DNA from 3 places in the Acinetobacter sp. GW821-FHT09D10 genome. Region 2 is predicted to be linked to each of the others. Evidence: predicted binding sites of a transcription regulator. Region 2 holds the regulator's gene; each other region holds the start of a gene.
The links. The regulator PhoB, encoded in region 2, activates phosphate uptake and scavenging genes when phosphate is short. The targets are predictions, from matches to a motif close to TGTCATNAANCTGTCATAA.

Region 1 (10,684 bases), on a different contig from region 2:
CTGTTTTTATTAGTCCTGTAAAACCGACAACCACCCATCCAGAAGCCTTGGCATTAGGTTGGGAGCGTTTTGCTGATCTCGCCCAAAATAGCCAGATTCCGGTTTTTGCATTGGGGGGAGTGCATCCTGATGATTTAGCTACTGCACAACAGCATGGTGCCTATGGCTTAGCAGGTATTCGTAATTTCTAATAAGAAAATAGAAAAGCATTAAAAGCTAGAGGGCTTTTAATGCTTGTTGCGCTTCTTGAACAGTTTTTTGATTATTGCGTTGTTGTCCAGCTTTTAAGATGGTCAACCAAAGTTGCTTTTTCATTGCCTGACTTTGAGCAAAACTTAAACCACGTCGTGCTAGAGACTCGGCATTAGAATATTGCTGTTTATGATTTGCCGTAAGCGCAAGAAATAGATATGTTTCTGCGGCTTGTGGGGCTAAACGCTGTGCTTGAAGCGCATAGCGTTCAGCTTCTGACCATTGCTGGTTTTTGTAAGCCTGTTGGGTTTTTTGCATTAAGACTTTAAATGCAGGTAACTGGCTGCCATCATCATTAAAGTGTTGCGGCTTTTTTTGCTGAGGAACAATAACCTGCAAGTTCTTGCGGTGAATTTCCGGATGATCATAAGGCGTAATTTTTACACCTGATGGAGTTTCTGTGCTCTTTTTCGCTGGTGGAGCAGGTGCTTTGTCTTTGGAGCCAGATTGATCAGGCAAAGTTGTACAGCCGACCATAAGTACAGCACCAATATAAAAAACACCTTTCTTCAACATATCCTACTTTCCTGTTAACGCTTAGTTGTTATAACTACCACTTGAAATCACACGTGAGTTATTTGACAGATCTTGTTCCATCTGGCTTTCACTTTCACGAATATAACTGTCGGTATTATCATCTTGAGAGTCAGGAATTGTGTTATCACTTTGTGGCGTATATGTTGGATCAACTTGATAATAAGGTGCTCCACATGGCGTAGCACGGTGCGGAACCGTATGCGTTAGCATCGGAATATACATAGCGCCATCACAAGCCTGAGCAGATAAATCACCCGTTGCACGGTCAATCCACTGCCACTGTACAGTGTCTGGTTGACGTATATTCACAGGAGTTTGGCGTAACTGTTTCATCACGTTAGTCCATACTGGCAATGCACCAGATGAACCTGTTAATCCTGTTACTTTGTTGTCATCTAAACCTAACCAAACTACAGCAACGTGATTACCCGAATAACCAGCAAACCATGAGTCACGTGTATCGTTAGTCGTACCTGATTTACCAGCCAATTTTAAAGCTGGAGATAAGCTGCTATAGGCTGAACGACCAGTACCCGAAGACATGACCTGTTGTAAACCATAATTCATGATATAGCCAACAGCCGGATCAATCGTTTGTTGAACATTAAGGCCATAACGGTCAAGCAGACGACCATTCGCGTCTACGACAGATCGAATCGCACGAGTTGGATATTTAAAACCGCCTGTAGCGAAGTTCTCATAAATTCCAAGTACTTCCATTGGTGACATATTGACTGCCCCAAGGAAAATAGAAGGGTAGGCAGGAATCGTTGACTCAACACCAAACTTTCTTAAATTATTGCTAAATGTAGATAGACCAAATTCTTGACCCAAGCGTACAGCAGAAAGGTTGTATGAATTTGCTAATGCCTCACTCAGACTTACTACACCATGTCCACCACCGCTATAGTTTTTAGGTGTCCAGCTCTTACCACCATCTACAGGCACACTGATCGGCGCATCTTCAATTTGGCTTGCCCAGTTATAACGTCCAGATTCAATAGCACTTAAATAAATCACAGGTTTCAATAAAGAACCGACTTGACGTTTCGCATCTAAAGCACGGTTAAAACCAGTAAAGTCTTGTGTAGAACCAACCGCTGCAATTAACTCACCGTTTTCAGGATGTGCAATCAGTACAGCACCTTGTAAGTTTTTCAAACGCGCTGGATTACTGTTAGCCAAACGGTCTACTGAAGCTTTAAAAGCATTTTGAACTTGAGTTTGAGTAATTGGATCTAAGGTCGTAAAAATACGTAATCCCTGATTGGTTAAATCACTTTCTTGATACTCTGTACGTAATTGACGACGTACAATATCTAAAAAGTCTGGGAATTTTGCAGGCCCTAAACTTGGTTTACTTAACACATTTAAAGGACGTGCAATTTCATCTTCATATTCAGCTTGAGTTAAATAACCCATCACACGCATGTTATTTAACACGGTATCGCGACGTTTTTTTGCACCTTCAGGGTTTTTCCAAGGGTTATATAAAGAAGGGCCTTGCACTAAACCGACTAAATAAGCTTGTTGTGCAACACTGAGTTCACGTAGCGGCAGGCCGAAATAAAATTGTGAAGCCAAACCATAACCATTAATTGAATAGCTACCATTTTGGCCCAGATTCACTTCATTTAAATAGGCTTCTAAAATTTCATCTTTGCTGTAATGCAGTTCGATGAGTAAAGCCATTAATGCTTCATTGACTTTACGTTTGAGTGTGCGTTCAGGGGTGAGATAGAAGTTTTTAACTAATTGTTGAGTCAGGGTTGAGCCACCTTGACGTTTTCCACCAGTGACATTACTCACCAATGCACGAGCAGTACCACGAATTGAAATACCATGATGATGATAAAAATTGCGGTCTTCTGTAGAAATTAAAGCTTCAATGAGGGGTTTAGGGACATTATTCAGTTTAATGAGTACACGGTCTTCATTGTGTTGAGGATAAATTCCTCCAATGAGTAGCGGTTCCAAGCGTGCAACGCCGGTTGAAGAGGGTTTAGTACTTCTAACTTCAACAACTTGATCATTTGCAAAACTTAATTCTAAGACTTGTTCTGGTTCAACGCTGTCACCGTAGTCAAAACCCCGTGTGTGGATATACATATTGCTGCCTTGAGCAACATAGCTTCCAGACTTGTCATAATTACTTGAAGTTTTGTAACCCAATAACTTTAATTCTTGAGTGAAATTTGCTTGAGAAATAGGCGCGTTGTTATAAATTTCCAAAGGTCGTGCAAACACTTTGGCAGGAATATCCCACCGCTGTCCTTCAAATTTTTCACGGATAATATTATCTAAACGAATCAGATAGATACTAAGAGCAATAAAAGCACCAATGACCAAAATGGAAAAGATTAGTGCAAAGAAACCGATACCACGTTCAAACTTCATAAAAATGAGATAAAACCCTAACAATGCCTGTAATGATGCGATAGCTTGTCATCAATTTGCAATGATAAAACTGTGAATAATTGGAAAAGTTAGATTGAATTTTACAGCATCTTGTAGTTATGTTTTTTTAAATTAATCGGGTTAATGTTATTATAGCCGAGTATCGCAGCGGAGCTTACTCATTCGTGCAAATTTCACATAAGTCCTTCAGAAACGTCGGGTTAATCGGTCGACCAGATAAATCATCAGTTGTAGAAACACTATGTTTAATTCATGATCATTTATTGAACTTAGGTTTGAACCCCATTTTTGATCAGGAAACAGCCGAATTAGTGCCTTATGATCATGCACAGATAGTAAGCCGTCATTTATTAGGTGAAGTTGCTGATTTAGTTATTGTGGTTGGAGGCGATGGTTCTCTACTCCATGCAGCCAGAGCATTGGTCCGTTACAATACCCCTGTTATTGGCATCAACCGTGGGCGATTAGGTTTTTTAACTGATATCAAACCTTCAGAAGCGATTTTTAAACTTGACCAAGTGCTTCAAGGGCATTTTCAACTTGATCGCCGTTTCTTACTTGAAATGGAAGTACGAACAAATGGCGAAGTTATTTATGATGCAATCGCTTTAAATGATGTTGTTTTGCATTCGGGTAAGTCCGTCCATATGATTGACTTTGAACTCAACATTGATGGTCAATATGTTTATCGTCAGCATAGCGATGGTTTAATTGTTTCTACTCCAACAGGATCAACTGCCTATGCTTTGTCAGGCGGTGGACCAATTTTACATCCAAGTATGGATGCGATTGCATTAGTTCCAATGCATCCCCATACATTGTCATCACGTCCCATCGTAGTCGGCGGGCAAAGCGAAATTAAAATCGTTATTCGCGAAAATCGGGTATTACCGATGGTGAGTGCAGATGGGCAACATAGTATATCGCTCAATGTCGGAGATAGTTTACACATCCGTAAACATCCATTTAAACTAAGTTTATTGCATCCACCAGGTTATGATTTCTATATGGCCTGCCGTACCAAACTTGGTTGGAACCAAGATTTTGAATCTTTTCAAAGAGATGAATCATGAATATTGAACAAATGCTATCTGTTTTAAACCCTGAAATTGTAGAGCGTTTAAAAACAGCAGTAGAAATTGGTAAATGGCCAAATGGCGTTGTTTTAACAAAAGAGCAGCGTGAGACTTGTATGCAAGCTGTTATCGCTTGGGAGTTGAAAAACTTACCAGAAGAACAGCGTAGCGGCTATATTGACCGTGGTACGAAAGAAGAAGGTGAAGAGTGTGATGATGATCATCACAAGCATGAGCCAGAATTTAAACCAATTCGTTTTGTTTAATTTAAGAAGCTCAGTGATTACTGGGCTTTTTTTATGTTTATCAAAATATAATAAAGAATCCTATGAAACGTTTAAAACCTATTTACGTACTATTATTTCTAATATTGTTTAGTGGTGCTGCATTAGCCAAACAGCCGATTGAATGTTTACTCAACGTGAAGGTTGTTGCGAGTCGGAAATACACTTCACCTCAAGCTAAATATACAAGTATAAAGAACGACGGTTATCCCATGTTATTGATTGGGATTCAGGTGCTGGAGTCGCAAACAATACGAAGCTCCCAAAAGATCAAAGCGCATCATTTATATTGTAAGACACTTATTGGTCAACAACGAGATGCTTATCTTTCGGGTTCCTACGATTCTAATAAGATTACAATCAAAATAGGTGATCACTTGAAACTAAGAAATATTCATTCTTCAGGTCAGGAATATCCATTTTGGCCAGATTTTTATTATATTGAACCTTAAAACCAAGGCTATCCGATATAACCTTGGTCATTCATATATTAGAAACGACTATTCCATAACGCTTTTGCTTTCAGCATTGCCTCTTCAAAACTAGTAACAACTCCCATGGTATATAACGCGATTCCGATGGTTTCTGTTACTGCCATTTCACCGTATTCATGGTGCTGCTGACCTAACCATACTGCTTTAAAAGTTGCTAAATCTAATTCTTCTTCAGTTGGACTACGTTCAGGTGTGAGCTTTGGTAACTCATGTTCATAGAGTTCACCATTTTTAATACCACAAATGAGTGTTTTTGCATCTGGATTTCGCTCAAATTCACCGCCTTCACCCTTAATGACTGCACTATTTTGATAGCCTAAGCGCAGTGCACTATGTTGATGGGAAGTTCTATAAGCTGGATGGAATATAGCTTGTAAGGTGGCTTTTGCATTAAAAGGATTTATTAAGCGGGCTAAAGTATGAATAGGCGAGCGTAATCCCATCACATTTCTTAAAGAAATCAGTTCACTTAAAACAGGTGAAATCACGTCTAAAGGTAAGTAAGCGAAATTTTGCTCTGCTAACTGAGTACGAACTTCTTGTTCTGAATGACAAATTGGATAACCAAGGTATTCTAAAACCTGCTCGGTATAGACGCGGTTAAGGGTATGGCCTGATGCACCGTGCATAACAATTTTATAACCGTGTTGAGCAAGGGTGAGGGCTGCTAACAAGAACCACGGATAATGTTTACGTTTACCTGCATAAGATGACCAGTCTAAATCAACTTCTAAAGGCTGGAAATTAAGCTGGTCTCTAGTCGCTTGAACAAATCCTGCGAGTTCATCAATAGATTCTTCTTTAACCCGAAGCAGCATTAAAAAAGCGCCTAACTGCACATCAAGCACTTCACCTTTTAAAATCATGGTAAACGCTTGATACGCTTCTTCATAGCTTAAAGAGCGTGAACCACTTTTTCCTTTACCTAAAATACGGACATATTGAGCGAAGGGGTGTTCAGCATCTTTATAGATATTACGTTTAGTATTCATCGTAGTTCAAAAACAATAAAAATGATGGGATGCAGGCAGCTCAAAATGAAATGTCCACAAGTATTTAATCAATATGACATAAAAAACTGTCGAAAAAATATCAAAAGTGTTTCTTATACTAAAGTCTTAGGGCCACATGAGTGTTTTTTGCGCGTATTAGCCAAAAATTTAATCGAATCATTATTTAATTCGAGTACACTTTCTCGTGCTTTTTTGAGCACTCATATCATAATTTTCTGTGATTCTCCTATATCTTCAGCTTTTTATTAAAAAGTAAGAGGTTATTTCTAACTACTCAAAGTGGTTAGGAACTTCAGGTATTCTCCTGTTTTAGAAAACAGCTTTTTTGTTTTCATTGAGGTAGTAGGAAGGTTTTTTGTTTACAAAGAACCGTTTCCCTTTTGCGGTGTTCATGTGAAAGGTTAGGGCTGTGTATTCGTAAAGAATAGACGTTTCATTTTGGTATTTCCAACGGACTTGGAAATATAGATTGAAGTAAAGTTATGGCTAAAAAACCGATTTATAAATCACTTTATTTTCAAGTGATTATTGCGATTATTGCGGGTATCTTGGTAGGGCATTTTTCCCCAAGCTCAACGCAAATTGTCAATGGTGTCGAACAGCATATTCCAGGTTTAGGTGAAAAACTCAAGCCATTAGGTGATGCCTTTATTCGTTTGATCAAGATGATCATCGCACCCGTTATTTTCTGTACCGTGGTGAGCGGTATTGCTGGTATGGAAAGCATGAAGTCAGTCGGAAAAACTGGCGGCGTTGCGTTGTTATACTTTGAAGTTGTTTCAACAATTGCACTTCTAATTGGCCTTGTTGTAATTAACATCGCTAAACCGGGTGTAGGGATGAATGTTGACCCTACTACTCTTGATACTTCGGGCATTCAAAAATACGTCAGTTCTGGTGAGTCACAATCCACCATTGATTTCTTAATGCATATTATCCCTGATACGGTGGTTGGTGCATTTGCAAATGGTGAAATCCTACAAGTCCTTCTTTTTGCAATTCTCTTTGGTTTTGCTTTACATAAATTAGGTGATGCAGGACGTCCAGTTTTAAAATTTATTGATCAAGTTGCACATGTGTTCTTTAACATTGTGAACATGGTAATGAAACTGGCGCCGATTGGCGCATTTGGCGCAATGGCATTCACCATTGGTAAATATGGTGTTGGTTCACTCGTACAATTAGGGCAACTCATTATTTGCTTCTATATTACGTGTTTACTCTTTATCTTCTTGATCTTGGGTACAATCAGCCGTATTAGTGGATTTAGTATCCTCAAGATGATTCGTATGATTCGTGAAGAGTTATTAATTGTACTTGGTACATCTTCTTCTGAATCTGTTTTGCCGCGTATGTTGCGTAAACTCGAAATTGCAGGTTGTGAAAAATCTGTAGTCGGTTTAGTTATTCCAACAGGTTATTCATTTAACCTTGATGGAACGTCAATCTATTTGACCATGGCTGCGATCTTTATTGCCCAAGCAACGAATACTCAGCTTGATATTCAACATCAGATCACTTTGTTATTGGTACTCTTAATCTCATCTAAGGGGGCGGCGGGTGTAACTGGCTCTGGCTTTATTGTTATGGCAGCAACTTTGTCTGCTGTAGGACATATTCCTGTTGCAGGTTTAGCATTGATTTTAGGTATTGACCGTTTCATGTCAGAAGCACGTGCTTTAACCAACCTTGTCGGTAACTCTTTAGCAACGATTGTTGTTGCTAAATGGGTGGGTGCTTTAGATAAAGATAAGCTGAATGAGGCTTTAAACAATCCTGATGAAGTCGACAGAAAAATGATGGAACAAAAAACTCCTCAAGTCGCTGAAGGTCTAGATTAATTCGAATAAACCTATATAAAAAAGGAAGCTATGGCTTCCTTTTTTATTGGCTGACTGAAAAGTACAGTTTTAATGAGCAGCTATGCCATGACAGTTGCTTGAAAAATGATTAGCATGCACAACAACGAGATTCGATAAAACAATAAAGCTGAAGGAAAATATTATGTTGGCATACGATGCAGATTTAGAATTATTCCGTGATAATTTTAAGCGTTTTATGGGTGAGCATATTGCACCACACTACGACCAATGGGAACGTGAAGGCATTATGCCTCGTTCTGTTTGGAACCAATTGGGCGAAAATGGCTATTTATGTGTGGATGTCCCTGAAGAATACGGTGGTTATGGGGTTCCGACATACTATTCATTAATGTTGGTTGAAGAGTCTGCACGTGCCGGTTTTTGTGCATTATCAACAGCCATTTCTTGCCACTCTGAAATTGCTGCACCCTATATTTTACACATCGGGACAGAAGAGCAAAAACAATATTGGTTACCGAAAATGGTAACAGGTGAAGTTGTTGGTGCAATTGGTATGACTGAACCAGGAGCAGGTTCGGATTTACAATCAATGCGTACTAGCGCCATCTTGCAAGATGATCATTATGTATTAAATGGTTCAAAAACATTTATTTCAAATGGCCAACATGCTGACCTTGTTGTTCTTGCGGTAAAAACAGATCCTCAAGCCCGTGCTAAAGGTGTGTCTTTATTATTGGCAGATACTCACTTAGAAGGCTTTAAAAAAGGAACCAACCTCGACAAAATCGGCCTGCATTCTCAAGATACATCTGAGTTGTTTTTTGACAATGTGAAAGTGCCTAAAAACCAGTTACTTGGTCAAGCTGGGCAAGGTTTTGCTTATTTAATGCAAGAATTACCACGTGAACGTACTGCAATTGCATCCACTGCAATTGGTGCAATCCGCGGTGCAATTGATTTGACAACGGCTTACGTAAAAGAACGCCAAGCATTTGGTCAACCCATTTCACAATTCCAAAATACGCGTTTTGTTTTGGCGCAAGCGAAAATTGATGAACTTGCTACAGCGGCTTTTTATGAAAGAAATATTGCTCTATATCAAGAAGGTAAACTAGATGTAGAAACGGCTGCAGCATTGAAAAGTTTCAGTAGTGATATGCAAATGAAAGTTGCAGATAACTTGCTTCAGCTTTTTGGTGGTTATGGTTATATGACCGAATATCCAATTTCTCGTTTCTTTGTAGATGCCCGTATTCAGCGTATTTACGGTGGTACAAATGAAATTATGAAAGAAATCGTAGCGCGTGGATTAATTGGCAAAGCCTAATTAAGCAGAGTAAAAACAGCCTGTCCTAGAACAGGCTGTTTTGTTTTTAACTATTTGGTCTTCTGTTGAATGACAGGGTAGTCTTGTTGTTTCGGTAATTGCTGTAATGCATGGTTCATCTTTTTTAAAAACTCATCGGCTTCATCTTGACGAAATGAGTCTTCGGTATACTCACTGCGTTTTTGAAAGACGACACCACAACCAGTTATTTCCATATTTTTAGGATTAAATGACCAGTCATTAGGATCCTTTAGGTTAATGTTTAAATCACTTTCACAACTTTTCCATAAACGTAAAAACTCATTTGATAATTCTGTTTTAAATCCTTTCGCAGGATAGACTGAAAATCCTTTCATTTCGGGATTATAAAACTGTATAAACATGTCTACTGGCATGCCACCCCAAACGATTGCTGTATTTTCTGGTAACGCAATAGCTGTTAAATTTTTCTCTTTTAAGGCATGTATTTGCTGAAATTCCTGCCTAAAATGTTGTGACTTGTAAGTGAGTTTAGTCTGGGCTGGCACGGGAATGCCCCGAACTTGATTACTGGCAGTAGTTATATAGTACGGGGACGGATCAGTACCATTGCATCCTGCGATTAGGGGGCAGCCACCACAAGCCGTGAGACTGACACTAATTAAACTCAGTAGACCTAAAACAATAATTTTATTCATTCTATTTTACTGTTGTTATGACATCTTCAGACAGTATAACTAATTCTCTCGATTAAGAGCTTTGCCTTTAAGAGGAGTGAAATGCTGCTCTTAAAATTTAAGTGCGTTTTACTCAGCTGTTTGCTGTGTAGGCTCATCAAATAAAGATTTGCAGTTTTCTAAATTTTGGCATGCAGCAAACATAAGTGCTTTCGGCAAACTCGCATACAAATTGGTAATATGTTGTTCAGCAGGATTATAAAAATGCCAATAAGCAAATTGGGCTGAGCGGCGATTTTCCAAAGCTTTAAAGAAATCTTTTTCGTTAAAGTTATGAGCAGATTGAGTACGAGGTCCTCCTTGCTCATGAGTGCCGACTGTAGTCAAAAGCATCGGAGAATTACTTTGTTTTTGACTTTGCCAATGGTTTAATTTTTGAAATAGCATGCCTTGATCAAACCAGAGGGAAGGGCTGGCTGCGATGTAACGTTGAAATGCTTTAGGTTTTTGAAAAAAATGATAAAGAACAAACAAGCCTCCAAATGAGTGGCCATAAATACTTTGCTGTTGGTTATTAATTGGAAACTGTTTGGCGATTTCCGGTTTGAGCTCATCGTTTAAAAATGTGATGAACTGGTCCGCACCACCATACTTATATCTGCCTTGCTTTTGAAATTCAGCAGAAGATTTAGGGGTATAGTCATAAGCACGTTTTTGTACATCAAAAGTTTTTTGTTTGGGGTAACCGACCGCAACGATCATGAGCGGGTCTAAACCTAATTTTGTAGAACCTGCCCCAATAGA
Region 2 (10,684 bases):
TTTTGCCTTGTTCGTCATCAAACATACGATATTTCAAAATCTTATCAATAAGCTTTTGGCCAATCGCTAAAGTGTCATCTCGGCCGATGCCTAAAAAAACCAATAAGCCTTGTTGGATTTCACCGGTAGTCTCACCGTCAACCACCACTTTAGCTTCAAGAACTCGTTGTATTAAAGCACGCATAGTTAAAGCAAATTTCTGCAATTGATTGAATTGGCGTAGTTTAGCAGAAATTAAATTAAATGATTTTTAAAAGGAAATTTCACGGAGCTGCAACAATGGTCTAAAAGCTCGCAATTCATTTATAAAAATATGCTTTAATGCTAAGAAGCAAGCGAATAATCACTGACTATGTCTCCAATTATCCATTCTTTACTAGATACAGACTTGTACAAATTTACGATGTTACAGGTGGTTTTGCATAAGTTTCCGCAAACTCATAGCGTCTATCATTTCCGCTGTAGAAATTTAGAAGATACTGTCTATCCACTAGTAGATATTTTGGATGATTTAAACGAGCAACTCGACTATTTATGTAGCCTTAAATATAAAGAAGATGAGCTTCAATATTTGCGTAAATTACGCTTTATCAAAAGTGACTTTGTTGATTATTTGGAATTATTTCAACTGAAAAGGCGCTTTATTCAGGCCAGCATTGATGCGGAAGGTCGTTTGGATATTCATATTGAAGGTCCGATGGTCCAAGCCATGATGTTTGAAATTTTTGTATTGGCAATTGTAAATGAACTTTATTTTAGCCGTATTAAAAACGATGAAGTATGGGCTGAGGGTGAACGCCGTTTACAAGCCAAGCTTGAATTGGTTCAGCAATATGAAAAAACTCAAAAACCGAATGACCCGCCATTTTTAGTCTCTGATTTTGGTACACGTCGCCGTTATAGCTTCGTATGGCAAAAGCATGTTGTGGCAGCTTTTCATAAAACCGTGCCAAATGTATTCCGTGGTACAAGTAATGTGTTACTTGCTAAAGAGTTAAACATTACGCCAATTGGAACCATGGCCCATGAGTTTTTACAGGCTTTTCAGGCACTTGATGTCCGTCTGCGTGACTTTCAAAAAGCTGCTTTAGAGACGTGGGTTCAAGAATATCGCGGAGACTTAGGAATTGCTTTGACTGACGTTGTTGGTATGGATGCGTTCCTCCGAGATTTTGACTTGTATTTCGCGAAACTATTTGATGGCTTACGTCATGACAGTGGTGACCCATATGAATGGGGTGATAAGGCCTATGCGCACTACCGTAAATTAAAAATTGATACTAAAACCAAAATGCTGACTTTTAGTGATGGCCTTAATTTGCCAAAAGCATGGGAATTGCATCAATACTTTAAAGACCGTTTTCAGGTCAGTTTTGGTATTGGAACTAATTTGACCAATGACATGGGCCAAAAGCCGCTCAATATTGTGTTGAAACTAGTCGAATGTAATGGTCAGTCAGTTGCGAAAATTTCTGATAGTCCCGGTAAAACCATGACTGATAATGATACTTTCTTGGCTTATTTACGTCAGGTTTTTGAAATCGAAGAACTTGAAGAAGTGGTTTAAGTAAAAAGTAGTCTCACTATTTTGTATTTTTTAAAGTAAGAATGCTGATATCTGATTTTCTGCTAAAGAGTAGCAGAAAATCAGAGTTTGATAGATATATGCTTATGCTAATATGAAATTAAGCTGGTATAAAAAGAAACCATGACGATGACACTCCCGGATTTTAAACTCGATTTATTAATAGAAGCAGAAGAATTAGTGCCTTATTTAGGCAATGAATATATTCGCATTGTAGATTTGAGCCGTGCTTCTGTTTATGAGCAACTCCATATCCCGCACGCAATTCACTTAAAGCCTAAATGGTTAGTGTCTCAACACGAAGAAGCCACTGGCATTTTGCCAGATGAAGCAGGTTTACAAGCACTGATTGAGAAATTGAATATTTCACCTAATCATCATGTGGTGGTCTATGACGATGAAGGTGGAGCATGGGCTGGGCGTTTAATCTGGAATTTGCATTGCTTAGGATTTACCCGTACCAGTTTAATTAATGGTGGTATTCATGCGTGGTTAGGAGCAGGATTGCCAACCACTGCCGACGTTGAAGAACTTCCTCGGGTTGATAATTTAATCCAGATTGATTTATCGCATGCTGCTCAGTTCCGAGTGAACTACGAAGAACTACGCAAACAAGTCGAACAAGAAAATGTTCAATTGTGGGATTGCCGGACGAGTGATGAATATAGTGGGGTCCGTTTAGCAGCGCGACGCGGCGGTCACATTCCAAATGCCCTCCATTTTGAATGGAGTACTGCACTTAATCGACAAAATCATCTAAAATTGCATCCGCTTGAACGCACGCGGCAGCGCCTTGAACAACTTGGGTTCGATTTACAGCAACCTGTAGTTGTGTACTGCCAGTCACATCACCGTTCCGGTTTGGCCTATATTTTGGCTAGACTCTTGGGCTGGGAAGCAAAAGCCTATGATGGTGCGTGGAGTGAATGGGGCAATCGCCTCGATAGTCCTATTATTACTGGAGAATCACCGTCGTGAGTTTCACATCTCGATTAAAAAAAGAATTATTTATTAAGGCACAAAACCTTGTACCACAGCATCAATTGAGCCGTGTGGTTGGTAAAGTTGCTGCGAGTGAAAATCCAGTTGTGAAAACTGCTGTTATTCATGCATTTAAAACTAAATACGGTATTGATTTATCGATTGCTGAACAAGGCAACGCACTAAAATATAAATCTTTTAATGACTTTTTTACTCGTGCTTTGAAAGATGGTGTTCGTCTGGTTGACGAAAATGCAGATAGCATCGTGTCACCTGCTGATGGCGCAATTTCTCAGATTGGTAAAATTGCTGCGGGTGAAGTATTTCAAGCAAAAGGCCAAAGCTTCTCTGTAGAGAAACTCATTGGCGACCCACAACTTGCTCAGCCATTTCAAGAAGGTGAGTTCGCGACAGTCTATCTATCTCCACGCGATTACCACCGTGTACATATGCCGTTTGCAGGTACATTAACTGAAACTTTGTATGTACCGGGTGAGCTATTTTCGGTAAATCAGGTGACTGCTGAAAATGTACCGGGACTATTTGCCCGTAATGAACGCATGGTGTGTTTGTTTGATACTGAACTTGGCCGTATGGCTGTTGTTTTAGTGGGTGCAATGATTGTTGCGGGTATTGAAACTGTGGCAACAGGTAAAGTGAAACCTTCAGGTCGTATCGAATTACAGCATCATCAGTTGAAGCTGGAAAAAGGTGCCGAACTTGGACGTTTTTATTTAGGTTCTACGGCAGTTATTTTATTTGAAAAAGATAAGATCGAATGGGAACAACGTTTTAAAGCTGAGTCTGTAGTTGTAATGGGCGAGCGTATGGGACATACAGTTTAGTAAGCGATATAACCCCCTATAAGATAAGTAAACCCTGAGTTTAATTATTCAGGGTTTATTTTTTGATTTAAATTATATAAAAGCAAAATATATAACTATGTCTGGATTTATATTATATGGAAATATAATTATTATTAAGTGATCTGAAATAGGACGTTATATGAACTAGCCTATAAATATGTGTCTGAAGAGAGCAGAAATATTAATATGATTGAAAATTAATAAATAAAAATAGAAAGAAATACTTAAGTTAGACTTAAGTCGTAATTTTTATTTTACTTGCAGATAAGTTATTAAATATAAAAAAATTATTTAATTTTATAAATATGAAGCGCTTTTTAGATATTACACAGCCTTTAGCCTTGGCACAATGCTTGCTAACTATTCAGGACCTTACTGTAATTTTCATATTTTTTAGGTTCTGAAATCATGTTAAAAGTTAAACGTCTGACAGCTTCGGTTTTATCTGTACTTTGTATTTCACTCAGCCATGCCAATGATTTTAAAGTTTTAAATCAAATTTCAAAACAGCCTACTCAACTTCAAAGTGGCGAATATAAAGGTAATTATTACGTTCCATCTACTTTAAATACCATTACATGGGGCTATTTACCGAATCGGGAAGCCAAACCCGTACTTACTGTTCCGTCGGGTAGTGTTGTGACATTTGATACGGTTTCTCATGAAGGTTTGCTTGAAGATCAAGGGCGTAATGCTGAAAAGTTCTTTCAATCAAAAGGTGTAAAATCTAATGAAATATTGGAAGATGCAAAAACAATTACGCAGTCAAATTTAAAGCATGATTTTCATAAAGATGGTCCACATATTGTGACAGGTCCCGTTGCAATTGAAGGCGCACAGCCCGGTGATATTTTGAAAGTTGAAGTACTTAAAGTTGAGCCGCGTGTACCTTATGGTGTTATTTCAAATCGGCATGGTAAAGGTGCTTTAGTGGGGGAATTTCCTAAAAAAGCAAAGCAAGAAAATGCATCAGCTGAGCACCCTGAACGCTATGGAAATGTCTCAATTTTCACACCAATTGAAAAAAATGCTAAAGGTGAATATGAAGGTGTATTAAAAACAGAATCGGGTAAATCAATACGTTTCCCGCTGTATCCTTTTATGGGAATTATGGGTGTAGCAGCCAATACTTCTGAGCCTGTTCACTCTGTACCACCTGCGATGTATGGCGGAAATATTGATATTAATGAACTAGGCGCAGGTTCAACAGCCTATTATCCTGTTCAGGTCAAAGGCGCATTATTCTATACGGGTGATAGTCATTTCGCGCAAGGGGACGGTGAAGTAGCATTAACTGCACTAGAAGCTTCAGCACGTGCGACACTAAAATTTACCTTGCTCAAGGCCGGTAAAGACAAAATACCGGGCAAAGAGTTAAAACAACCTTTAGCTGAAAATGCTGAGTTTTGGATTACGCCGGGACTTGATGAAGATTTAGATGAAGCCATGAAAAAATCTACACGTGAAGCCATCCGTTTCTTAAACCAAGAATACGGTATTGATGAAGCAACGGCTTATGCGTATTTAAGTGCCGCAACTGATTTTGAAGTTTCACAAGTTGTAGATAAAACTAAAGGGATCCATGCAAAAATCAGAAAAGCTGATTTTAAAGAGTTTGAGAGTAAATAATAAAAAGGGAGCCAAGCTCCCTTTTTTATTTAGTCCAACCATATTTTTTGAAAATAGTATTGCCTTGCTGAGACGATAAAAACTCTACAAAGCGTTTAGCTTCAGCATCTTTTAAACTATGCTTTGTTAAAGCAACACCTGTATCGCGATAGACAACTAGTTCTTTCTCTATAGGTATAATTTGTCCAACATCTGGGTTACTGATTCCCCAGATATTAAAGACTAACCAAGCATCGTAGCTACTATTTTCTTCCCAGTTTTTCTTGGCAATACCTGTATTGACTGCATAGGTGGCAATATTTTTTCGGAAAGATTTGGTTAATTGAATATTTCCAGTTCTACCCGCAATATCCTCCCACATACCAACTTGATCTGCACCATGCGTAACCAAAACCTTAATGTTGGATTTGGCTAGATCTTTAAATCCTTTAATATTTTTAGGATTTCCTTTTCTCACTAAAATGGCTGCAGGACGTAAATATAAAGGTTCCACCGAGTCTTTTATAATTTGTGCAGAAAAAGCATTTTCGAAATCAGACATCATGGCTTCGGAACCACTATATATAATATCGGCATCTAATTTAGCTTGGTCAGACCATTGAGAAGTAGGACCAGATGTCACATGGACAGCTATTCCAGTTTTATTAGTGAATTGTTTGGCTGCTTCTTTCATGGCGGGCGCTGGCCCGCCAGGACCATATACCTGAATATCTGCAAAGCTATAAATCGGTAGAGAACAGAGAGTAAGGTAAATCAGGTACTGTATAAATTTATATTGTTTTGACATTTTCATAGCTATAGTAATTAAGAAAATATCAGCATATATTTTTTACTATTTAAATTGGATTAATTTTTGCAACGATATTTATAATACTTTTCTTTAAAATATATTTTAATTAAATTTTAAGTGGTTATATATAAATGTAATTTAGTTTGAATTGAATATAAATATAGATAGTTTTATGGTAGTTTAGATTTTATAAATTGATGATTTAGATAGATATAATGTAAATAATAGAGGAGTAATCCCTTGATTAGAAAAAGTAATTCTTTTTTTAAAATTTTATTTAGCAGTGCTTGTTTAGTGACTGGTGCTGCTATGGCTGCTCCAATTACAGATTTGAATAAGCAAATTGTGAGCGAAAAACCGGGTTCAATACTGTCTCTCGAACAGCAAGCTGTGACGGATTTATTTCCTCATGCAGATCAGCGCTTGTTGGTAAATTATCGTAGTCGAGGTATTCAGGGCGAACCTATTGTTGCATCGGCTTTTATTTTATTACCCAAAGGCACCCCTCCAAAAAATGGCTGGCCTATACTCGCTTGGGCACATGGTACGACTGGAGTCGCCGATACTTGTGCGCCTTCGGGTGATTATGTGGGTGGACCAGTTCATTCATATCAAGAAGTTGCCTCAAAAGCCTTAGATAGTTGGCTTGCACGTGGCTATGCAGTTGTCGCACCTGATTATCAGGGTTTAGGTACATTAGGCGCGCATCCATATATGAATGCAAAGAGCCAATTGCATACGGTGGTCGATGCAGTACGTGCATTGCATCTACTTAAACCCAAGAGCTTTAATAAACAGTGGTTGGTGATGGGGCATAGCCAAGGCGGAGCTGCGGCAATTGCAGTGTCTGCCTATGGTCAAAAAGATGCACCTGAACTAGATCTAAAAGGCGCGATAGCTCTTGCTCCGGGTGGCTATCAATATGAAGATATTGCAGAATATGTGCAGAGTCATCCAAACCCAGAACCTAGCGTAGCTGCTTTCTTCCCGATTGTGCTATTAGGAGCACAAGCAGCAGAGCCGAGCATAGTTCCTGAGAATTTAGTCAGTCCAGAAATGAACACGGTGCTGACACAAGCGCGCAGCCGCTGTTTATCTGAACTTCAAACTGATTTAAAGAAATCTCCGTCTAGCATATTTCGACCTGATGCTGATTTAAAACCTCTCTTGGCTTATCTAAAACAACAATCGATTGAAAATATGGTACCTACCGTACCGTTAATGATTGTTCAGGGTTCTAAAGATCATTTAGTCGACCCGAGGGGGACATATGCCTATTATCAACAGCTATGTAAATTAAAAAAACCAACGATATATCAAACGATTGATGGCGGAGATCATCGTGATGCACTACGCCAGAGCAATACTTTTGCTACTAACTTTTTAAATGTAATAGAGAAAAACCAAAGTCAATCCTATTGCTCGACTTCTAAGTAAATTGGTTTAAATGCTAAAAAAGCCGACTTTTTATGAGTCGGCTTTTTATATTTGAAGGGAGATAACTTTAAGCCATGTTATATAGTCTTTCTTTAGGAAAAACCACTGTAAAAGTTGAACCTTCATTTTCTTTAGACTGGACATCTAAATAAGCGCCATGTTGCATCAATACATGCTTCACAATGGCTAAACCTAAACCTGTACCGCCTGTTTGACGACTACGGTCGCTGTCAACACGATAGAAGCGTTCAGTCAGACGTGGTAAATGTTTCGGATTAATTCCAATGCCTGTATCTTGTACACTAAAGTAGGCATGTTCACCGTCGTCATGCCAGCCAATAGTAATCGTTCCACCTTTTGGCGTGTATTTGATGGCATTGGTAATTAAGTTACTAAACGCGCTGGCGATTTCCATGTCAGAACCAATCAGGTCACAGTGACTATCAATATGTAAATTGAGTGTATGTCCATAATCGGCATTGTAGGCCTGAGCATCATCAAAGAGTTGATTCATTAAACTCGGCATTTCAATAATCTGATTTTTTGCAATTTTCTTATTATTTTCTAAATTCGATAACAGTAGTAAATCATTCACCAAAGCATTCATACGTTTGGTTTGTGACTGCATTTGATCAAACGCACGTTTCCAGCGTGGACTAATATCTTCTTGATCGGTAAATGTCTCGATATAACCACTCAGTACAGTTAATGGTGTACGAAGTTCATGAGAGATATTATCTACAAAGTCTTTACGCATTTGCTCAAGGTTGTGCATACGAGTAACGTCGTAAGCCACCAATAAACGGCTTTCTCCACCAAATCGTGTGAGCTTGACCTGTACATATCGGTCATCGTCAAAACTCGACTGTAGTTTAATACCATCGGGTGCTTGATCAATATTGTTAAAATATTCAATAAAGGTCGGCTGGCGTAAAATCGTTAATAAATTTCGACCACGGTCGAGAGGGCTGATACCCAACAAACGTTCAGCAGCAGGGTTCCACCATTCAATTTTATGTTGATCATCAATGAGGACAACAGCTTCGGCAAGCGCCACTAAAGAAGACTGAGCGCGATCAATTAAACCGACCATTTCTGCTTGAACGATTCGTTCCTGACGCTGGGCACGGTAAACATTAAACAATAACGCTCCCCAAATCCCGTTTAGATTTGGAGGAACGTCATAAGGTTTATTTGCAATCCAGTCATTGACCAGATAAAGCGAACGCAATTGGAGTGTAAAAAACACCACAAAGGCGATAAAAATACAGCTCCAGAAATACCCAAGGCCTAAACCGACTAAACCGGCAATAATTATAAAAAATAATAAAAGCCGTAAATCTTGTTTGGCAAACGTCCATAAACTACTGTAGCGGGAAAGCTTTTGTTCACGTACCTGTTCGGGGACGGGGTAGGGTTCATACATAAATCTTGGTTAACCTGCGGCTAAATCTGCACGTGTTGAGAAACGGTAGCCAGTTCCACGCACGGTCTGAACAAATCGGTCAACACCAAAAGGTTCTAAAACTTTACGCAAACGACGGATGTGCACATCGATAGTTCGATCTTCGATATATACATTACCGCCCCAGACCTGATCGAGCAACTGGGCACGTGTATATGCACGCTCTGGATGGGTCATAAAAAACGCAAGTAAGCGATATTCAGTTGGGCCCATATCTAAAATGCTGTCGCCAAAGCTGACACGTTGGCTCACAGGATCAAGAATTAAACCATTGGCGTCAATCATTTTTTCGCCACTTAATGCATTTGCACGACGCAGAACCGCTTTAATACGTGAAACCAGTTCACGTGTTGAGAAAGGCTTCGTCATGTAATCATCTGCGCCAGCATCAAGACCTTGTACTTTGTGGTCTTCTTCTCCGCGAGCGGTAAGCATAATTACTGGAATTTCTGCTAAGTTTTCATCACGTTTTAAGCGGCGACATAAATCGACACCACTTACGCCTCCAGGTAACATCCAATCGAGCAAAATAAGCGCCGGACGTTGGTCGACGATAATTTGATGAGCCTGTTTGGCATCTTCTGCCTGCAAACATTGAAAGCCTGCCATGTCCAAAGAAGTATGGATCATTTCACGAATAGGAAGCTCATCATCGACAATTAAAATATAGTCATCTTTCACAGCGCAATATCCTATAGATTTAACGGTGAACCGTTTTGTAGTTATGACAGGCTTATTACAAAGATTAATTATGACAATTTCATTGCAGAAAAGTCTATAAAATTGAATTTAGCAATAATTTGTGACAAAAGTAAGGCAAAGGTGTGACCGAATGATGACATGAAAGCTTAAATATTCTTAAAATCATTCAATAACTTATCACCTTCAAAGCTTAACGGGTTTTGCACATTTGAGAGTGTCAAAAAACTTTAATATTATTTTGAAACCTTGGCCAATAAAGATAAGAAAACAATGCGGCATGCGGTTAAAACCTGTTCAAGAGACTGCTCAAAGCCTCCCATGACCCATCGAATTGCAATTTGAGTGACATATCCATTTAAGCCTGTCGCGATTAGAGAGAGCTCATTTTCGTTGTGTTGGATTTGCGGCATGGTCAACATAACAAAGGCCTGAATCATTCGATCAAACTGTGCAAGAGTTTCTTGAATGGTGGCCTGATTATGTAATTCTTGTACCAGAACTGCGTCAACATAGACAATGCGAGCTAATCTCGGGTCGTTTTTTAATGTCGTCAGCAGTGCCCTTAACCCAGCATCGACCATTTTTTCTGGATCTGGTGTCGCTTTAATGACAGCTTGCATCAGGTTTTGCTGCAATTCTTCAATCATTTTTAAAAAGATGGTTTGAAATAAATCTTCACTCTTCTTAAATGATTCATAGAAATAGCGTTCTGTGAGTTTTGCCTCTTGGCAGACATCCTTAACCGTCACGGAAAAAAAGCCGAGTGTTCCATAAGTCGCAATGCCAGCTTCAATCAGTTTTTCTCGGCGTGCCTCTTTACGTTCAGATAGAGATAACCCTTTGAACTGACGTTCTTTACTCACAGTTTTTGTTTTCTTTTTACTGGTTGAGTCGTTTGTCGCCATAAATAAGTCGTTTCCTAAAGAATGGTTTCCTAATTTATAGGTTTTAGCCAAATATGCTCACTATGATAAAGCTCTCAGCAGAATTGTGCCATTCTATCTGAAATTACAGTGTACTATATTGACAATGTATATTGTCAAAATTATATTAAAGATGTCTAAGCTGCACATGCAATGAACCGATTGTGCAAATATCGAAAAACAAAGGATGGACAATGAAAAATTTTAAAAACAAAGTCGCTGCAATTACGGGCGCAGGTTCTGGCATTGGGCAACAACTCGCAATTCTTTTGGCAAAACAAGGCTGCCATCTTTCGTTGAGTGATA
Region 3 (10,684 bases), on a different contig from region 2:
GTAGGTTATGTCTCTCAGAAATTTGCACTTTATAGTAATTTAACTGTTTTAGAGAATCTCAAATTTTTTGGTGGAGCCTATGGTTTATCGGGCGAAAAGCTAAAACAACAAATTGATAAAGCGTTACAGCAATACGATTTAAAGCCTCATAGTAAAAGTGGTGATTTACTCGGTGGTTATAAACAACGGCTATCTATGGCTGCTGCACTATTACATGAACCGGAAATTTTATTTTTAGATGAACCCACTAGTGGCATTGATCCACTTGCACGGCGTTCATTTTGGTACAGCATTGGTGAGCTGGCAAATCAGGGTATTACCATCATTATCACTACGCACTTTATGGAAGAAGCGGAATATTGTGACCGGATTGCCATACAAGATGCAGGAAAGTTGTTAGCCTTAGGTTCACCCCAACAAGTACGCGAATTAGCAAGTAAAGATAGATATATCAGTGATATGAATGAGGCTTTTATAGCAATTGTGGAGCAAGCACGTGCATTAAGGCATGCTGTTTAGGAGGTCTACAATGAGTTTTGCATTTTGGAATCGATTGACAGCGCTAGTTCGTAAAGAAACTAAGCAGCTCATTCGTGATAAAAGCAGCCTCGGGATTGGTCTGGTTTTGCCTATCATCTTAATTTTACTATTTGGCTATGGACTTTCCTTTGACTTAAATCAGGCACGAGTTGGTGTTGTAGTTGATCAGTCTTCACCACAGATCAATCAGGTTTTAGCAGGTTTAAATGGCTCGCAATATTTAACGAGTCAGCAATTTCATAATTTGCCTGAAGCAGAGCAAGCCATTCGAGATGGCGAGATTGATGCCATTTTGCATTTCCCTTCAGATTTCGCGAGTCAGGCACAACAAGGTAACGCAAAGGCTCAACTGTTATTAAATGGTACGTCTACCACCATAGCAACAGCTTTGGAAGGATATGTCACAGGTGCTTTGGCTACCGCGCCGTCTATACAAGTTGACCGTAGTCCAATATTAGCAACTTCAAGCGCCGTTAATATTGAACAACGAATATGGTTTAACGAATCTGCTAACAGTACTTGGTTTTTAGTCCCAGGCTTAATGGTATTAATTTTAACTTTAATCGGTGCATTTTTAACGGGGTTACTCATTGCCCGTGAAAGGGAACGGGGAACACTAGAGGCCTTATTTGTGACGCCTGTACGGCCATTTGAAATTGTATTAGCAAAGCTCATTCCCTATGTTGTGGTCGGGATGATTGATATCGTGATCTGTATTATTGCTGCGTATTTTATTTTTGAAGTACCCATGCGCGGTTCATTATTCTCAATTTTATCAGCTTCATTTTTATATTTAATTGTTTCGTTATTACTTGGTTTAACCATATCAGGCTTTGCTCAAAGCCAGTTTCAGGCGAGTCAAATTGCTTTATTGGCAAGTTTTATGCCTGCACTCATGCTTTCAGGTTTTGTTTTCGATACACGAAATTTACCCTTGGTTGTACAAATTGTTAGCCAGTTACTTCCAGCTACGCATTTTATGATTTTAATTAAAACCCTATTTATGGGAGGTGATGATTGGAAGTTATGGTTTAAAGAATGCGGTATTTTATTGGGATATATCGTTGTTTTGATATGTGCTGTGAACTTTTCACTAAAAAAACGGTTGAGATAAAGTTATGTGGCAGCAACTAATCGCTTGGCTAAAACACTTAGGTTTTTTAGTCAAAAAGGAATTCCTGACCATTTTTAGTGACCCTGCAAATAGAGTCATTCTATTTGTACCAGCACTGATGCAGGCACTTTTGTTTGGTTATGCTGCAACTTATGATGTTAACCGTGTGGATTATGCAATTTTAGATCAGAGTAATGGGCAAGTTTCGCATGAACTGATCTCAAAGCTCGATGGCTCTGGTATTTTTAAGCGGATTGCAACACTTCAATATACAGATCAAATCAAACAGGTAATTGATAGTCGTCAGGCATTGGTCGTGATTACGATTCCTTCAGACTTCGAGAGCAAATTAAATAATAACCAAAGCTCTCCTATACAGGTCATTGTTGATGGCAGAAACTCATCAACTGCTGTTGTGGCTGGTTCATATCTAAATAAAATTATTGGTCAGTTTAATCAGCAAAAATTTAACACAGCTTTGCCCATTAGCCTTGAAACAAGAACATGGTACAACCCAAATCAGGAATCTCGTTGGAGCCTAATGCCTTCATTAATTGCGGCTTTAAGTATGATGCAGACATTGCTTCTATCTGCTTTATCTGTAGCACGTGAACGAGAGCAGGGTACATTCGATCAGTTATTAGTTACGCCGTATACACCATTACAAATTATGATTGGTAAGGCCTTACCTCCAATTTTTGTAGGATTGATGCAATCAACCATTATTTTATTGATCATTTTTTTCTGGTTTAAAATTTCAATGAATGGTTCTATTGGACTGCTTTATTTTGGTTTATTAAGTTTTAATGTGGCCGTAGTCGGAGTGGGTCTATCAATTTCGGCTTTATCTTTAAATATGCAACAGGCCATGCTTTTTACATTTTTATTGATTATGCCTTTGATGTTGCTTTCAGGTTTACTTACACCAGTAGAAAACATGCCGAAAGCACTACAAATAGCAACTTACGCAAACCCCTTAAGGTTTGGAATTAACTTGGTACAACGGGTTTATTTGGAAGGTGCGAGCTTTGCACAAGTCAAATTCAACTTTATTCCAATGATCATACTTGGAGTAGTGACTTTACCCTTAGCGGCTTGGCTATTTAGAAACAGATTATCTTAATCATGTTAATTAAAAAGCCCCATTTTAGGGGCTTTAAAACTTACTTAGGCACGTATAATCAGTTGGTAACCCGTATATTTACGGATGTTAATAACACCAATATCAAAAATTAAATATTGACCTTTGATGCCCTGTAATACGCCGCGAATTTTTGGAGTTTTATCCAGATTTAATGACTTAATCTTTTCAGGGTACTGCTCAACAGGGTAAACAAACTCACGTGGTAGCTCATCTTCTAATAATTCAACGGTTTCGTTAAATTCAAGATTTTGGCTAAATTCCTCACGAATCGTTTGAATTTTAGGTGCAAACTCTTCGATTAACTGATCACGTTGCTCAGTTAGTTTTAGAGGTTCAGCTTCTCCCTTAAGGAGTTTACGCCAATCAGTTTTGTCAGCAACTAAAGAACCAAACATTGTTTCAAGTTGACCAGATAAACGACGTGATCCAACTTTCATAATTGGTAAGGCCTGAGTTGCACCTTGATCTAACCAACGACCTGGCATATGGCTAACGCGGGTAATACCAACTTTCAAAGCGCTAGAATTTGCTAAATAAACAATATGAGGTTGGAAACAAACATTGTGGGCAAAGTCATCTTCACGACATGTACCTAAGTGGTAATGGCATGTTTCTGGCCTCATAATGCAGAGGTCACATTCCGCTTTCGTTTTAAAACATTTAAAGCAGTGACCTTGAGAATAAGATTTTGGTGTTTTAGTGCCACAAGAGGTGCAATAAATATTACCTGTCCATTCGATTTCTAGTTCTTGTCCTAAATTAAAAGGAAGATCAATTTCTGAACGGTCTAATACAAATTTGTATTCAACATTTGCCTTGGTTGTCTGTTGATCAGTTACACTAGCATCTTTTAGGCCTGCATGCATTTTATGGCAAATGCCTTGTAGTTCCATAAAGTTTAAACTCACATCTTTCAATTAAGGGTTGCAGTCATGGCTGAACAAAATGTCATCGCTTCTATGCTAGACGATTTATCAAAAGAACAGCCCATTCATACTGCACTTTGTATTGGCCAAAAAATTGACCAGAATAACGCAATTCAATGGCACTATTTTAGCGTAACTGAGCTTTTAAGTCTGCCTTTTACTCAGCGTTATGATTTGGGTTTTGTATTATTTGATACCGATGAAATGCAGAACATCAGTGATATTCAAAAATCACAATTATTAGTAAAACTAAGAGATTTATTAGCAAAACGAATTGTGGTGGTGAGCAAACGACGTGATGAACAGTTATTACGCTCCCTAGGTTTTACTCAACTGATTGATAAGACTTCACATGATAGTGATTTTGCTTTATGGCAATTTAATATATTGACCTATAAACATGTTCCAGATTGGTTTAATTCAAAGTTTTGGGCAAACCCAGAAAACTGGAATAAATTCCGTTGGTAAAAGGCCATTAAATCTCTTTCAAAATTTAACAATTTGGCTTTTGCTGTCTGAATAAGAATCCGCGTATGCTCATGTATAAACCATACATAAGAGTTACACATGACAAATTTAAGCAGCATTGTTGAAGTTTTGGCTAAGCAGGCATTAGGTGGGAACCAGCAAGCATCAGGTCAAGGCGGTTTGGGCGGAATTTTAGGTTCAGTACTTGGACAAATGGGGGGTAATACTTCTTCTGGTACTCAAGGGGGCCTTGGTGGAGTATTAGGTTCTGTATTGGGTCAAGTGACTGGAAATAATAATACGCCTCAAGCAGGTGGTGGTGTACAAAGCTTATTAATTGCGGTTGTGCCTTTAATTTTAGGTTGGGTTCAGCAACAAGGTGGTTTGCAAGCGGCTTTAGAAAAGTTAAAAGGAGCAGGCCTAGGTAGCCAAGTTCAAAGCTGGGTTGACCCAAATCAAAGCAATAGTGAGGTTCCTACTCAGCAATTACAGAGTCTATTTAATCCCGCTGATATTGAACAAGTTGCAGAGCAAGCTCAAGCTCCAAAAGAACAAGTTTACGGTGCAATTGCTTCAGTCTTACCTCAAGTCATTGACTCATTAACGCCTCAGGGTGACAGTACAGACCATCAAGAAGCAAATCAGGACATCCAAAATGTGATGAATCTTGTGAGTGGTTTCTTGAAATAAGATATAGGTTGTTAAAAAAGCCGATATAAAGATATCGGCTTTTTTAATCTGCACAATAAAATAAAAGGGCATTAGCCCTTTTATTTTAGATTTGAATCAAAGATAACTAATTAGAAGTTATATTCGATACCTGTACCTACAACTGTTTGCTTGTCGTCATCATTCAACCAGTCGCGTTTTTGTTGAGCAACAATACCGTAGAAACGAGCTTGCTTGTTGATTTGGTAATCAAGACCTAAACCGTACAAATCAATTTTACGATCAGATTGACCACTTACTTGTGTTTCAGCAGAAGCGTATTCAGCTTTCACTTTAAGTTTAGTATTTGGAATTTTATAAGCAGCTGTTACTGCATATGCTTGTTCCTCTAAACCGCGGTAAGCTTTACCAGCTTTATCAATTGAACCATCTGATTTATATGATTGACCGTATGCAGTCAAATCATCAGTAGGTTCAGCATGTTGCCATAAAGCACCTACAACAAAGCCTGATTTTGCAATGTCATAAGAACCCGTTACACGGTAAGCATCTGTATAAACATCTTTCAGACCGTAAGCAGCATATTTACCTTTAATACCGAAGTCACCAGCAGCAGCCACTGCTAAGCCAAGGTCTTTGTTTTCATAACCAAGCGCAGTTGACACAGAGTCAAAGCTGTCGTTTTTGCTGTCTTTACCAGTTTCACCTTGTTTGCTATCTGAGGTGCTTTCACCAGTTTGAGCCATGATATTGAATGTTAAACCAGCTAATAATTTAGGGTCTAATTCAAAACCAACCACGTTGTCTAAGCGGTTTTCGCCGTACATGATGTTGGTAATATCTAAACGTGTATCGTCATTAAAGATGTCTTGGTTACCACCAGCAGCGGTTTTAAAGTAAGAATCGTACTTACCTACTTTTAATGTACCCACGCCTTCAGTTTTTAAACCGATAAAACGGTTACGAGCGCTAAGATCAGTATCTGAACCTGAACCATCAGTAGAAATTGCCCATTCAGCTAAATAAACAGCAGATAGCTTGTCAGTTAATTTCTCTTCGCCTTTTACCCCAATGCGAGAAGAGTTTGAGTTAACTTCAGTAACGTCACTTTTTCCATCGAAATTTTTATTGTCAACTTGGTTAATAGAAACATTCAGTTTGCCATACAAAGTTGGCGCTGCTTGCACCGCGTTTATGCTCAAAGTTGCAACTGCGGCAGCGAGTAGCAATTTCTTCATTGAGATTTCTCCAAAAGTATTTAAAAATGGCGTATGCCTAGTTAACTATTTATTTTGTAGTTGACTTATGTACAAAAAGTTACAAAAGCTCACCAACTTGCTAAGCAGTATCGGCAAACTTTGTGACAGGGGCGTGAAAAGTAAATGACAGTTTTATGACGGTTAAAATTTAGAAATAAATTAATTATTTTAATTTTTTATAGTTTTTAGACGAAAAAAAGCGGAGTCAAAACTCCGCTTTAATGAATTAAAAATCAAAGAGCTGCTTTAATTTTCTCAGCTAATCCTTTAATTTTTTCTTGATCTCCTAACTCTACAGCATGGCGTCCAAGTTGATGCACATTTGTAGGAATAAGGTGAAAATGAACATGCGGAACAGTTTGTCCTGCCGCTGCTCCAGAAAGTTGCATCAAGACAATACCTTCTAAATTGAGGGCTTTTTCCATTGCTTTCGCAATTTTCTGAACAATTTGTATGGTATATGCGGCTGCTTCTGGAGGTAAATCAAGGAGCGTTACAGCAGGTGTTTTTGGAATAACTAATGTATGACCATCGGCTTGAGGCATAATATCCATAAAAGCTAGAACTTGATCATCTTCATAGATTTTTATCGCTGGAAGTTCATCACGTAAAATTTTTGCGAAGATATTTTGATCATCGTATGCCATGTATTATTCCTTTAAAAATTATTTACACTTCAATTCTTTCTGACGCTCTTTAATAGCATCAAGACGTTGCTGCTCTTTGTCAGAAAACTTTGGTTTTGTCGTATGACAGTTTTCATTACCATATTTTTCTTTTGCATCAGGATCTTTAAAACAAAAGCCTTTTGATGCATAAATCAAATTATAATCGTCTTGCAATTTCTGACATTCTTGCTCAGGCGTTGCAGCTTGAACGCTTAAACCAGCAATACTTACCATGCCAGTAAAGACTGCAACTATAAATTTATTCATGAGCGTTTCCTCAGTTAAAGGTATGAACCTGTACTCAATATAAGGTTTATTACCAATATTTCAATGACTATTAATTACTCAAGTGTCATTTTGGTTGATAATTTGTTCACAATATAAATAAAAACTTTACATATCAACTATTTATAAAAATCAAATAAAAACATAAACTTAAGAAAAATTATATATGTTTTTTCAGAATTTGATTCTCGTTTAATCTACTTTAACTGTTATTAATAAGAGAAAAATATACTTCTGGTTCGGTTGATAATATATAAAAAATTGTAGGAAAAGATGAGATTTTATAGCTTTTTCATTTGCTAAATAGACGGCTTGAGTTTGAAATTGGGTCAATGAAAAAGAAATATATCAATGACATTATAAAAATACAAAGCGTGATAATTATCACATTTTTGTATTTTAGGATTAAGTGGAATTCACAGGGCCCATTTTAATTTAGACGGAAATGGGCTTTTTCTTTTGATATCTAAAATATAAATAAGCCAAAATTAATCTTAGTTTACAATTCAATTGAAAGATGTATTGATTTTACATGTTTTAGCTTCTATTATATTGTCCTTAATTGCTGCGTTTGATAGTTTTTGTAGCCCATTTCTAAAATTGAAATGGGCTTTTTTTTATTAAAGTTATTTCGAATTATATTAATTCGATCTTCTATATTGAGATATATAGTTTGCTGCCGAGCTATATGTTTACAAATCCTTTTCTTTCGATATTCATTATACAGCTTATTAAAATTAAGCATCTTTAATAAGCTGCCATCTAAAAGATTAAATTTATTCCAATGTAATCTTGGTCCATGCTTCATACATTTTAACTGCCGCAGAGAAGTCACTATTGTCTTCAGCAGTTAAATGAGCAGCCTGAATTAAACTTTGTGTTAATGACAAAAGTGGGGCAGGAAGTTTAGCTTGATGGACTAAATCCAAAGCAATTCCTGTGTCTTTGGCAAGAAGAGGTAAGCCAAAGGTCACTGGAAATTCACGACTCAGTACACGCTGTGGGAAGATAGTTTCTGTTACCAAACTTTTACCACTTGAAGCGTTAATACACTCTAATGCTTCGTTCAAACTTACCCCATGTGCTTTGAGTGCACTGAAGCCTTCTGCAACAGACCAAAGGTTGACTGCGAGTAACATATTATTAACGGCTTTTACGGCAAATCCTGAGCCCGATTCACCAACATGTTTAATTAATCTACCTACTGCTTGCAGTGCCGGTAATGCGCGTTCAAAAGCTGCTACATCACCACCGACCATTACAGTCAAAGTTGCATTTTCAGCACCTACTGTTTGACCACTTACTGGAGCATCCAGAAAATCAACATTCAATTGTTTTAATGAGATTGCTAATGTGCGGGCAGAGTCAGGGACTCCACTTGTACAATCTATCCAGATTGCCCCAGATTTAATTTGTACATCATTAATAAGTGCTTCTACATCAGTGCTTGTCGGTAAACATGAAAAGATAATATCTGCTTGTACCGCTTGCTCTAGTGGGGCAGCCTTTGTGCCATATTCTGCTGCATGTTGTTTGGCCTTTTCGAAATTTCGATTCCATACATAGACAGTATCAAAGTGTTTCGGTAAATGTGCTGCCATACGGTAGCCCATTGCACCCAAACCAATAAATGCAACAGATTGACTCATGACCTTGTCCTTAAATTTGTGTTGAACGTTCGGTCAGCCATTTTGCCAGTTGTGGCCAAAACTCCAGAGCACTGGCCTGACTCGACATTAGGCCTAAATGACCGCCGGGGATGAGAGTAAACGTGACATCTTGGCTGCTTGTCAATTGACTTAATGGAGAAGCAGCATCAGCAGTCACCAACTGATCACTACGACCCGCGCCAACTAAGAGAGAGCAATTTATATTTTTTAATTCGATTTTCTTATCTTTTAATTGAATAAAGCCACGTTTTAGTGGATTTTGCAGCCAGACATTAAACAACATGTCCTGATTAATCCCCCCTGGGTAATCAATCATATTATTTAAAAAGCTACTTAAAGTTGCATGCTCTTGTACAAATTGCAGGTCATCAAGATTTTTTAGCAATTGAACATGCCCATCAAACCAGCCTTTAGGATCAAGAATTTTAAAGCCTAATGAATTTAAAATTCCGGGACTATGAATCAGCCGTTTTGGCAATCCAGAATAAATACGGTCCTGAATTTTTTTGTTACGACCAATAAGATGATTAATGTTTCGGTAGAGTTTGCCAATATAGCCAGATGCGTAACTATCTATTGGACTACCAAGAACAATAAGGTTTTTAATATAGTTAGGTTGGTTCAGAGCAGCATATAAAGTGACGAATATGCCAGCCATACTCCATCCATGCAGTGAGATTTGTTCACTTCCGGAATGTGTGCGGACAATTTCTATCGCTTTAGGAATGAAATCTTCAATAAATGATAAAAAGTTAAGATGTCTATCTTTAAACTTTAAACTTCCCCAATCGACCAAATAGACATCGAAACCAGCATTTTGGAAATATTTAATAAGAGAGCGATAAGGATATAAATCGTAAATCGCCATATTAATGGCGAGTGGGGCAACTAATACTAACGGCTCTTTAAATTTTTTTTGTGTTGCTGCGTAATAGCGAATACGGGTTTGATTGAACTCGCCAATGACTTCATAGGGAGTGCTTTGTGACAGAACCAATGTTTTTGGGTGAAATAGTCGGGCAGAAAGATGCTTCATTTGACTTTGTTCAGAGACAAGGGACTTTAAGCGTTTCATCTTGCTTTACCAACTATTTACTAAAGATTGAATAAAGTCTAAGCGATAATTTTAAGGTTTACCTTGACCTTAAATACATTAGACACTCAAAATGATGATAGTTTTTAGTACATGACCAGTAAAGGCGAACATTTAATGAACCAGTCTGATGATTTAGAATACCAACTTGATACTTTAGCCATTCGTACCGGACATACTCGTAGTTTTGAAGGTGAACATGGCGAACCAATTTTTTTGACATCATCTTTTGTATATGAAAATGCAGCTGAAGCTGCAGCAAAATTTTCTGGTCAGGTTCAAGGAAATATCTATTCTCGTTTTACCAATCCGACTGTAGGCATGTTCGAAAAACGATTGGCAGCTTTAGATGGCGCTGAACGAGCTGTAGCGACAAGCTCGGGAATGGGTGCAATTTTGGCAGTTGCTATGGCGTATTTAAAAGCGGGTGATCATGTCATTTGCTCAAGAGCAGTTTTTGGTTCAGTTGTTGCCTTATTTGAAAAATATATTGCCAAGTTTAGTGTAGATATTACATTTGTCGATTTATGTGATTTAGACGATTGGAAAAAGGCAGTACGTCCAGAAACTAAACTTTTATTTGTTGAGTCACCGTCTAATCCTTTAGCTGAGATCGCAAATATTCAAGCGCTTGCAGATATTGCCCATGCGAATGGTGCATTACTTGCGGTTGATAACAGTTTCTGTACGCCTGTTTTACAGCAACCATTAAAGTTTGGGGCAGACCTTGTAATTTACTCGGCGACTAAATATTTAGATGGGCAAGGGCGCGCATTAGGTGGTGCTGTTGTCGGTAATCATCAGTTATTAGAAGAAGTTTTTGGTGTTGTCCGTACGCTTGGACCATC

Region 1: a site for PhoB is predicted at 3,233-3,251, ahead of AC07M3_RS11960 (NAD(+) kinase). Genes of this name have one in related genera too.
Region 3: a site for PhoB is predicted at 6,242-6,260, ahead of AC07M3_RS02050 (porin). Genes of this name have one in related genera too.

What each region holds. Positions count from the first base shown of each region.
Region 1 is NZ_JBWKOW010000004.1:238,001-248,684, reverse strand. It holds gene AC07M3_RS11975 (NUDIX domain-containing protein) at 1-191, shown strand, start outside; gene AC07M3_RS11970 (tetratricopeptide repeat protein) at 217-768, opposite strand; gene mrcB (penicillin-binding protein 1B) at 790-3,186, opposite strand; gene AC07M3_RS11960 (NAD(+) kinase) at 3,372-4,280, shown strand; gene AC07M3_RS11955 (YeaC family protein) at 4,277-4,549, shown strand; gene AC07M3_RS11950 (hypothetical protein) at 4,612-5,019, shown strand; gene AC07M3_RS11945 (glycosyl transferase family protein) at 5,058-6,053, opposite strand; gene AC07M3_RS11940 (dicarboxylate/amino acid:cation symporter) at 6,557-7,915, shown strand; gene AC07M3_RS11935 (acyl-CoA dehydrogenase family protein) at 8,079-9,224, shown strand; gene AC07M3_RS11930 (hypothetical protein) at 9,275-9,901, opposite strand; gene AC07M3_RS11925 (alpha/beta hydrolase) at 10,010-10,684, opposite strand, start outside.
Region 2 is NZ_JBWKOW010000002.1:82,803-93,486, forward strand. It holds gene dtd (D-aminoacyl-tRNA deacylase) at 1-184, opposite strand, end outside; gene pncB (nicotinate phosphoribosyltransferase) at 353-1,567, shown strand; gene AC07M3_RS07075 (sulfurtransferase) at 1,715-2,563, shown strand; gene asd (archaetidylserine decarboxylase) at 2,560-3,411, shown strand; gene AC07M3_RS07085 (acetamidase/formamidase family protein) at 3,841-5,061, shown strand; gene AC07M3_RS07090 (AcfC family putative adhesin) at 5,087-5,848, opposite strand; gene AC07M3_RS07095 (alpha/beta fold hydrolase) at 6,092-7,288, shown strand; gene phoR (phosphate regulon sensor histidine kinase PhoR) at 7,356-8,714, opposite strand; gene phoB (phosphate regulon transcriptional regulator PhoB) at 8,724-9,434, opposite strand; gene AC07M3_RS07110 (TetR/AcrR family transcriptional regulator) at 9,689-10,360, opposite strand; gene AC07M3_RS07115 (SDR family NAD(P)-dependent oxidoreductase) at 10,573-10,684, shown strand, end outside.
Region 3 is NZ_JBWKOW010000001.1:443,542-454,225, reverse strand. It holds gene AC07M3_RS02080 (ATP-binding cassette domain-containing protein) at 1-519, shown strand, start outside; gene AC07M3_RS02075 (ABC transporter permease) at 530-1,654, shown strand; gene AC07M3_RS02070 (ABC transporter permease) at 1,659-2,777, shown strand; gene AC07M3_RS02065 (DUF2797 domain-containing protein) at 2,822-3,691, opposite strand; gene AC07M3_RS02060 (DUF6231 family protein) at 3,731-4,192, shown strand; gene AC07M3_RS02055 (YidB family protein) at 4,292-4,882, shown strand; gene AC07M3_RS02050 (porin) at 4,993-6,099, opposite strand; gene AC07M3_RS02045 (HIT family protein) at 6,354-6,767, opposite strand; gene AC07M3_RS02040 (YARHG domain-containing protein) at 6,786-7,055, opposite strand; gene AC07M3_RS02035 (NAD(P)-dependent oxidoreductase) at 7,850-8,722, opposite strand; gene AC07M3_RS02030 (alpha/beta fold hydrolase) at 8,733-9,818, opposite strand; gene AC07M3_RS02025 (O-succinylhomoserine sulfhydrylase) at 9,954-10,684, shown strand, end outside.